DNA from 3 places in the Pradoshia sp. Z4_20 genome. Region 1 is predicted to be linked to each of the others. Evidence: a T-box and tRNA genes for the amino acid it is inferred to sense, from the RefSeq annotation. Region 1 holds a T-box; the other regions hold tRNA genes.
The links. The T-box of region 1 lies ahead of argS (arginine--tRNA ligase). A T-box ahead of a tRNA ligase gene usually reads a tRNA of that ligase, here a tRNA-Arg.
Positions count from the first base shown of each region.

Region 1 (3,270 bases):
TTGGAAAGCGAATGTACAATAGAAGAGCAGGATGAAGGTAATCTGTATGAATGCAAAATTATACTGCAAAATTATGAGCATCAATCACAGCAGGTAACGTTGCATTTTCCTGTTTCCGATTCGGTAAAGAAAGAAAAACAAGTAACAGCTTATTTACAGGTTCATGAAAAAAAAGAGATTAGAGTGCAATTTACAGCTGATGAATTAGCCGCTTTCGAAGGGGTACCTGAATTTACAATTCAATCATAATGGTCTTAATAGAAAATATCGGAGAACCGTGTATCATAGAAGCGGTTCTCCGATATTTTTTATTGAAGGTTAGCTGGGATTACATTTCCTGCGGTGCTTCCATTCCTAATAAATGCATGCCTTCTTCAAGAACGATGGTAATTGATTTTATTAAAGCCAAGCGATTTTGCAATTCACTGTCATTCTCTAATATGCGTATATGTCCATAATAGCGATTAAATGATTGAGCCAAGTCAATCAAGTATTTAGCAATAACGGATGGCTCCATTTTTTTGAAAGACCGCTCAATCACGGATGGAAATGCCAGCAAATGCTTTACAATATCAAAGCTATATTCATCACTCAAGCCTGCTGATGCACTAGCAGGAGTGAAGGCCTTTCTAAGAATAGAATGGGCACGAGCATTTGTATATTGTAAATAGGGACCGGTTTCACCTTCGAATTTTAGGATGTCTTCGAGCGAGAATTCAATATTATTCATACGGTCATTTTTCAAATCGTTGAATATAACAGCTCCTACGCCTACTTGTTTTGCAACCTCATCTTTGTTATTTAAATCAGGATTTTTATTCTCAATATTCTTACGAGCAAGCTCGATTGATTCGGCCAGCACTTCCTCGAGGAGGACCACTCTTCCTTTACGAGTTGACATTTTTTTGCCGTCTTTCATAATCATTCCGAATGGTACATGTGAAATATCGTCAGCCCAGTCAAATCCAAGTTTCTTTAAAACAGCTTTAAGCTGTTTAAAATGTAAGGATTGTTCATTTCCGACTACATATACAGCCTTGGCAAAGTCGTAGGTACGGTAACGGTATAAAGCAGCTGATAAATCCCGTGTTACATAAAGAGTCGCACCATCGGATTTTTTGATTAAACAAGGTGTTAATCCCTCTTCCTCTAATTTGACTACCATGGCACCCTGATCTTCTACAAGCAGGCCGCTATTCTCAATTATTTCTATAACCTCTGCCATCTTATCATTATAAAAAGCTTCCCCATTAAAAGAGTCGAATTGAATGCCAAGCAGCTCATATATTTTCTCGAATTCTTTCAGGGATTCTTCTTTGAACCATTTCCATAATTTCGTGGCTTCTTCGTCCCCATCTTCCAGTTTTTTGAACCAGTCACGTCCCTGTTGCTCTAGCTCAGGTTCTGTTTCAGCTTTTTCATGAAAGATAATATATAACTTTAAAAGTTCGCTGATGGGACTCTTTTTAACTTTTTCTTCATTTCCCCAAGCTTTATAGGCTACAATTAATTTTCCGAATTGAGTGCCCCAATCACCAATGTGATTAATTTTAACAGGGGTATAACCGCATTTTTTAATAATATTGGCTATAGAGGCTCCGATTACTGTGGAGCGAAGGTGCCCCATCGAAAAGGGCTTGGCGATATTGGGTGAAGACATATCAATTGCGATATTTTCACCATGTCCAAGAGAAAGTGTGCCGTACTGATGTTGATCAGTTAATATCGTATTCATTACTCTTTCACTGATAGACTTTTTATCGAGGAAAAAGTTAACATACGGTCCAATAGCTTTTACATCCTCATAACGTTCATCCTTTAGTTGGTCAGCTAATGTTACTGCAATTTTCTGCGGAGATTGCTTCCACAGTTTTGCGAGAGTGAAACAGGGAAATGCCAAATCTCCATGCTCTTTGTTCTTTGGGGTTTCGACCAAAGACAAGCATGTTTCAAGATTTAAGTCACCTTTTAGTACTTCATTCATATGAGAAGCTACATCTAGTTTTATATCCATATCCTCAGCCTCCAGTAAAATATAATAAAAAAAGCCCGCCTCTTAAAAATCTTTAAGAGACGGGCTGTAAACCCGCGGTACCACTCTGCTTGTTCTAATGAACCACCTTAACTTTATAACGGAAAAGTCCGGCCCAAACTACTAAAGTTGTTCGAATGAGCATTTCAGAAGGGCGTTCCTTAAAACCATTAATACCAGGCTCTCACCATTCCCGGCTCGCTATAATTTGTATTTTAAGTACTATTCTTCATCATAAATATTATCTTTATTATTTTATATACAAATAGTATAGAAATTCCGAATAGAAAGTCAATACAAAATATTCTTTTGTATGAATATATTGCTCATCTATGCACAAATGAGTATAAATAGAATTATAGAACTTAGTAAAAGGAGTATTTTATTATGAATAAGGAAAAAAGACTCGCTATTATTAAGCAGGTAATTCAGAATAATGAAATTAAAACTCAGGAACAGCTGGTCGAAGAATTATCTAAGCAAGGGTTGCATATTACACAAGCCACCATTTCTCGAGATATCCGGGAATTAAGCCTGGTAAAATATCCATCTAAGACCGGAGGGACGAAGTATGGATTTATCGGAGATCATAAGTACAATGACACAATGAAACTACGTAAAAAAATGCAAGACGCATTATTAAATATTGAAAGAATAGAATATTTTATTATCCTAAAAGTATTACCTGGCCATGCCCACTCATTTGGGGCAATTTTAGATGAACTTGAGTGGGAAGAGAAGGCGGCAACTATATGTGGGAATGATACCTGTATGATTATTTGCCGTACAATCCATCAAGCAGAGGCCCTGGAAGAAAGGTTAAGAACAGTTGCAAATTTATAAGAAATATTTTTTTATATTTCAAGTATGATATGCAAAAAAATATACATAGTTATGCGAAATAATAGGAAATTAAAAATAATTAATTGAATATTCATACATAAACTTTTCTATTTAAAGAGATTTATGTGAGGATTTACACATTTTTTGTGTGTAAAAAATCACAAATCTCTTTTTTTCGTTCCTTTACACTAAAAATGTAAGAAAAATAAGGTGTGCAGGAGGAAAGGCAATATGACAAATCCAATTCATGTTACTTCTGAAATCGGCACTTTAAAAACTGTAATGTTAAAGCGTCCCGGAAAAGAAGTAGAAAATCTTACTCCGGAATATCTGGAGAGACTATTGTTTGATGATATTCCTTATTTGCCGATTATTCAGGAAGAGCACGATTATTT
Region 1 covers NZ_JBZAJD010000004.1:121,142-124,411, reverse strand. The annotation lists gene AC4BHP_RS12025 (hypothetical protein) at 1-249, shown strand, start outside; gene argS (arginine--tRNA ligase) at 329-2,014, opposite strand; T-box leader at 2,067-2,277, opposite strand; gene argR (arginine repressor) at 2,420-2,875, shown strand; gene arcA (arginine deiminase) at 3,107-3,270, shown strand, end outside.

Region 2 (3,270 bases), on a different contig from region 1:
CATTATGACAGGCGCAGAGGAATTTGTGGAGCTTCAGGGAACCGGAGAAGAAGCGACTTTCTCCAGACATCAATTGAATGAATTACTTGACCTTGCAAGTGAAGGTTTACAGCAATTATTTACTGTACAGCAAGAGTCATTGGGAGATATAGCAGCTAAAATTCAGTAAAGCGTACCAATTTATACGATTTTTCTCTTGGGAGGAGAAGTTGAATATGAATACCGTTTTAATTGCAACCAAAAATAAAGGTAAAGCAAAAGAATTTGAAGCATTATTTTCCCCAAAAGGGATTAAGGTTATTACCCTATTGGATATTGAGAATGCGATTGATGTTGAAGAGACAGGAAGCACATTTGAAGAAAATGCTCTTTTGAAGGCTAACACTATTTCTGAGCTTATGAATATGCCTGTTTTGTCTGATGATTCTGGCTTGGTCATTGATGCATTGGAAGGACGTCCGGGTATTTTTTCGGCAAGGTATGCAGGTCCAGGAAAAGATGATAGAGCTAATTATGAAAAGGTTCTTAATGAGCTAGAGGGTGTACCTAAAGAAAAACGAACTGCCCGTTTTTATTGTGCAATAGCACTTGTCGGTCCGAAGATGGACCCTATTACAGTTTCCGGAACATGTGAGGGAATCATTGCTGACGCGCCGGATGGCGAGAATGGCTTCGGATATGATCCTATTTTCTTTGTGCCGGAAAAACAAACAACGATGGCGAACCTTGAAGCAGAGGAGAAAAACAGAATCAGCCATCGAGCGAATGCTTTAAAAGAATTAGAGAAAGTACTAAATGAAAAAGTAGTGGAATTCCTATGAAATGTTTAATTGTCAGTGATAGCCATGGCTTACTGGAAGAATTGGACGTTTTGCATGAAAGACATAAAGAAGAGGTCGATCTGTTTATACATTGCGGGGATTCAGAATTATCTCGTGATGATCAAGTAATTCAGTATTATCAAACTGTACGAGGTAATTGTGATTTCGGAGAGGACTTTCCGGAGGATTTAATTGCACATCTTGAAGACTGGTCAATACTTGTTACACATGGGCATTTATACAATATCAAATCTACGTTGATGAATATTAGCTTGAAAGGGAGAGAGGTTGGTGCGAATGTTATCTGTTTTGGCCACTCTCATATAGCAGGTGCAGAAAAAATTGATAACTGCCTGTATATTAATCCCGGCAGTATACGTCTACCGAGAGGAAGTCAGTATAAAACCTATGTGATTCTCGAAAAACAAGGTCAGAATGCAATCGTTGATTTTTACACAATGTCTGGGGAAAAATTACCAGGCTGGCAATTGAAAACAACACTTTCCTAAATCAAAAAAAAGTTGTATAGTAAGTGAAGGGAATATACAGATCAGGATTTGTGAGTTCCCTTCCCTTCACTTTTAAAAAGATAAAAACTTTTTCAAAAAAGTTATTGACTTATAAATAAAGTGATTATATAATAATAAATGTCGTTAAGGACAACGTAAAAAATTAAAAACATGTCCCAGTAGCTCAGCTGGATAGAGCAACGGCCTTCTAAGCCGTCGGTCGGGAGTTCGAATCTCTCCTGGGACGCTAGTAAAAAAAACCTCTTATTTTCATAAGAGGTTTTTTGTTTCTAAATCTAATAAGTATGAAGCTAGAATGATTAAATCTATGGTATAGACAAATTCTCTTCCAAGTCCGTTAATTAAAGAAAGAGGCAAAACCTTTTAAAGTTGGTTTTGCCTTTTTTTACATTTAATATTGAAATTATACAAATAACCTATTTGGATTACCTTTCCCTCCGTTTCTGACTATATAAGTTAAAGGCTGGATGAGAACCTTTTGTGATGATATCCGTGATGATTTTAGACAAGACAGTGCTATAGACAAGTCCGTTATCTCCATAGGCAAATTGAAAATGGCAGTGTGGAAATTCGTCATATTGACCGATAAGAGGAAGTCCATCGTGTGTCCCGCCATAGAAGGCTCCAAGATAAAATTCGGGTTCAGCTTTTATACCGGGAAAGAGCTTATTAAATTCTTCAATAAGCTTCGTCTTTTTATGATTAATTTTTGAATCACGATCCTCAGGATAGATTGTGTTTTCGTCAAGTCCTCCAATGATAATCCGATTATCTGCAGTTGTGCGCATATAGATATATGGGCGTGCTGTTTCCCAAATTAATGTTTGCTTATACCATTCAGATTGCTGAAGATTTTCAACCGGTTTGGTGATAACAGCATATGAACTTGTCAGAAGACAATCCTTATCTTTTTTAAATTCGAGCCCTTCATATCCAGCAGCAATGATGACTTTTCTTGCTGTGATGGAATGATTGCGGTCTGTAAAAAATGTAGCATACTCCTTATTGAATTTTTTACCGGTTATTTTTGTATCCTCAAATATTTGTACACCCTTTTGATGGGCTGCTTGAATCAGGCCATGATTATATTTAAATGGATTGATTTCCCCATCATTATGGATATACAAGGCTGATTGCTTAGAAAATGGGTAACGCTCTTTAATTTGGCTTTCGTTAAGCAGATCGACAGGGAAGTCGTGCTTGATCAAATAATCGTATTCTCTTTGTAACTTCGTCTCTCCTTGGGGATCACTGGCATAATAGAGGCTATCCCTTCGTGTAAACTCGGAATCTAAATTTAGTTTTTTCGATGTTTCTTCAATTTCAGAAATGGCTTGCTCGCATAATTTTGTATGGTAAATGGCTGATTCTTCCCCAAAGGAATTGATCAACTCAAACAACATCTTATCTCCTAAATATTGAAGGAGGGCGGTGTTGGTCATAGTGCTGCCGGTACCAATCCTTCGTTTATCAACTACAGCCACCTTAAGTCCTTTGTCGCTTAAAAGGTATGCGCACTGTGCCCCTGAACTTCCTCCCCCAACAATAAGAACATCACAAAGTATATCTTCCTCCAACGATGGATATACAGGAGGATTAGGATAAGTTGTTTGCCAATAATATTTGCCGCTCTGCAGGTTCATAATCCGTGCTCCTTTTATAGAAGTGATTTGAAATAGAATTCCCTGCTGAAATGAAAGTATACCTGTATCAAAGTGTAAGATTATTGGATGGAGCGAGAGCTTAAAAAATATAATATGACCACTTTATAATCTGAATAAGCAAAAAAGAAACACCTCTCTTATTATAGAAACATAAGAGGGGTGTATATACACATTAATCAATATAAACAGATCTCACCAACGTGCGAACAGATTCTTTTCCGTTAGGATGCTTGGTCTTGATATCGACTGTCATAT
Region 2 covers NZ_JBZAJD010000001.1:99,040-102,309, forward strand. The annotation lists gene rph (ribonuclease PH) at 1-169, shown strand, start outside; gene AC4BHP_RS00430 (XTP/dITP diphosphatase) at 216-821, shown strand; gene AC4BHP_RS00435 (metallophosphoesterase family protein) at 818-1,330, shown strand; tRNA gene AC4BHP_RS00440 (tRNA-Arg) at 1,504-1,577, shown strand; gene AC4BHP_RS00445 (NAD(P)/FAD-dependent oxidoreductase) at 1,777-2,994, opposite strand; gene AC4BHP_RS00450 (esterase/lipase family protein) at 3,188-3,270, opposite strand, start outside.
Region 2: it encodes a tRNA-Arg, which carries the amino acid that the T-box ahead of argS (arginine--tRNA ligase) is inferred to sense. The anticodon was not compared.

Region 3 (3,270 bases), on a different contig from region 1:
TTTGTCCTAGCAAGACGTTTAGCGTCCCAGTTTATGTAAAAAAAATAGCTCCTGATGTAATTCCATTCTAACAGGAGTTTCGAATAGTTGCAAGGTTCTAAATGTGAACATCACGTTAAATAGCGACGAATCTCATCTAAATCGATACGACCGTATTGAATAACCTGATCATTGATTTCGACTACAGGAATCATAAGCCCATATTGTTCCAGTAATTTATCATTGGAATATATATCGACTTCAAGGAGAGTAAACGTCATTTCTCTTTGCAAAATTTTCAAAAGATCCTTTGCCTCTTCGCATAATGGGCAATTCTTTTTTGTATAAAAATGAATGATTGGTACACTCACTCTCTTTCCCCCTGCTCTTTCTTATTTTCTACATTTATAAATTAATTATTCACTAACCTCATATCGTTTTCTTTTTGAAGAAGATGGTATATGAAGCAGAGTCCGATATTTCGCGATTGTCCTCCGTGATACAAGAATACCAAAATCATCCTGAAGTTGCTTTGCAATTGCCTGATCCGATAAAGGTAATGTTTTCTGCTCTGCCTTTATCAACCGCACTATTTCTTGCTTTACTTGTTCTGATGAAGAGTCTTCCAATTGAGCGTTCGGGATGCTGCTCGTAAAAAACATTTTCATATCATAAGTCCCAAATGGCGTCTCTACCACTTTGTCTCTAATCGCCCTGCTTACTGTGGACTCATGCACATCAACCATTTTGGCGATTTCCTTCATAGTTAATGGCTTTAAGGTGACACTTTTTCCAGTATCAAAGAAGGCAGATTGCTTTTCCATGATGGCATAAGTTACACGCCTTAAAGTTTGCTCTCTTTGCTCAATAGCCTTTTTTAGCCAGTTAAGCTCCAATTTCTTTTCGTACATATACTTTTTAGTTATGTCATCACTTCCATTTATAGGGGAAGTAAATTCATTCGTTTTAAATCTTCTCATTGATAAAACTTTTACAGTGGGTACTCCTTTTGAAACAGAAACACTTACATCCGGTATGAAATATTGGAATTCACCACTATTAAAAGCTGAACCAGGTTTGGGGTTATATGCCTGTATTAAATCAAAAATGGATTGAATATCTGCAATTGTTACACCAACCAGCTTGGCAAGCTCTTTCCACTTTCTATTCACAAGCATATCGAAATGATTAACCAAAACCTCTTCTAGTGGCAGATCATCGATATAATCACGTTTAGCCTGTATGAGCAAACATTCACTTAGATTCCTGGCACCCACTCCGACAGGCTCCAATGCCTGCAAAACAGATAAGGCAACATCCCATTCTGCCTGACTAACCTCCACAAGGGATCGAGCTTCCTCAAAGGTAATACGTAAATATCCATTTTCATCGATACAATCAATCAAAAACAATAAAACGCACTCTTCCCTGTCGGTTAATACTTTAAATGGAATTTGGGATCGTAAATAAGATTTTAATGAAACAGTCTCCTCACTGATTTGATTGATTGATGAGTCGCCATATGATCTGCCTGAGACTTTCGGATACTCGTCATCTATTTCAATTAACGGATTCTCAAGTGCTTTTCCATCGATATAGGCAGCTAATTCAATTGCCGGGTATTGAAGCAAGTTTATTGCCTGATTTAATTCCGGCGTCATCGTCAGCTTTAACTTTTGTTGCTGGTACAAACCAAACTCTACGTTCAAATCCCTGCCCCCTTATAATAAATCGCTTACATTAATAGTAGTAAATAGGAAGGAGCAGAGCAAGAAAAAGGAGGATATATTTACAAAATATTGAATTTGTTAATAAATAAAAAAATGCCCCAGTGCTAAGCTACTTTCGGCACTGGGGCATTTCCTACAATATATTATACGCCCTCGGAGGGAATCGAACCCCCATCGTAAGAACCGGAATCTTATGTTCTATCCATTAAACTACGAGGGCAAAATGTTAGCCTACAAAATTATATTATAAGGAAGAGAAAGTCTTTTTGCAAGAACTATTCCTTAGGTTTATAAGCCTTTATGTTGGGTAAGATGGATATCAGGGATTATTTTGTTTCTATACATAGAATCAGTTGCAAATTATGCGCAGACCAATCAGATAAACTAGACATCAGTCCTTAATAAAAAACATATAGTAATGTAAGCGTCTTTTGTTTGACCTTTATTGACCATAAAGTGTATGATAAAGTCAAAGCCAAATGTATTATTTTTTTTACATATAAGGAGGAGAAAATAAATGAATTTAATTCCTACAGTTATTGAACAAACAAATCGCGGGGAACGCGCATACGATATTTATTCCCGTTTATTAAAAGACCGGATTATCATGCTTGGAAGTGCAATTGATGACAATGTTGCCAACTCTATCGTTGCCCAATTATTGTTCCTTGAAACTGAAAACCCAGAGAAAGATATATATCTTTACATCAATAGCCCAGGCGGAAGCATCACAGCTGGTATGGCAATCTACGATACAATGCAATATATTAAACCAAAGGTTTCTACGATCTGTATCGGTATGGCTGCTTCAATGGGTGCATTCCTTCTTGCTGCCGGCGAAAAAGGAAAGCGTTTTGTGTTACCAAACAGTGAAGTGATGATTCACCAACCACTTGGCGGAGCTCAAGGACAAGCGACTGAGATTGAAATCGCTGCTAAACGCATTCTCTTTATGCGTGAGCGCTTAAACAAAATTTTGGCTGAACGTACTGGTCAATCTTATGAAACAATTGCTCGCGATACAGAACGTGATAACTTCATGACAGCTGAACGTGCGGTAGAGTACGGATTAGTTGATAAAATTATCACCCGCAATGTAGTAGAAGAAAATAAAAAATAATAAACTGATTAAGAGCTGTCGAGATATTCGGCAGCTCTTTTGTTTTATCAAAAAAATAATGTAGATATCCCCCTCTACTCCCCTACCTGACAATATTTTAGTTCTCTAATTGTTTATCACTTTACCAAATTAAAGTTTGATGTTAATATGAAAGCACAATTTAATAATTAGTCATTCTGAAGAGAGTTTATTGTGTTGAATTTCATACTTAACAATCTCAACCAATAAGCCACCGGAATGATCAAATTATAATTCGGGTATAGAATTATAACGATTTGTACCACTAGCAATAATTTATCTTATTATATTTTTCGCATATTTTTGAAAACAGAAGGGGTCTTTCATCATGAATAATAAAAAATGGGGATTTTGGATATTAACCATGTTTGTTGTCGGCAACATGGTTGGTGGAGGAATATTTATGCTTCCGGCAAACCTAGC
Region 3 covers NZ_JBZAJD010000005.1:7,870-11,139, forward strand. The annotation lists gene AC4BHP_RS12545 (glutaredoxin family protein) at 111-350, opposite strand; gene rpoN (RNA polymerase factor sigma-54) at 396-1,688, opposite strand; tRNA gene AC4BHP_RS12555 (tRNA-Arg) at 1,858-1,929, opposite strand; gene clpP (ATP-dependent Clp endopeptidase proteolytic subunit ClpP) at 2,227-2,829, shown strand; gene AC4BHP_RS12565 (amino acid permease) at 3,176-3,270, shown strand, end outside.
Region 3: it encodes a tRNA-Arg, which carries the amino acid that the T-box ahead of argS (arginine--tRNA ligase) is inferred to sense. The anticodon was not compared.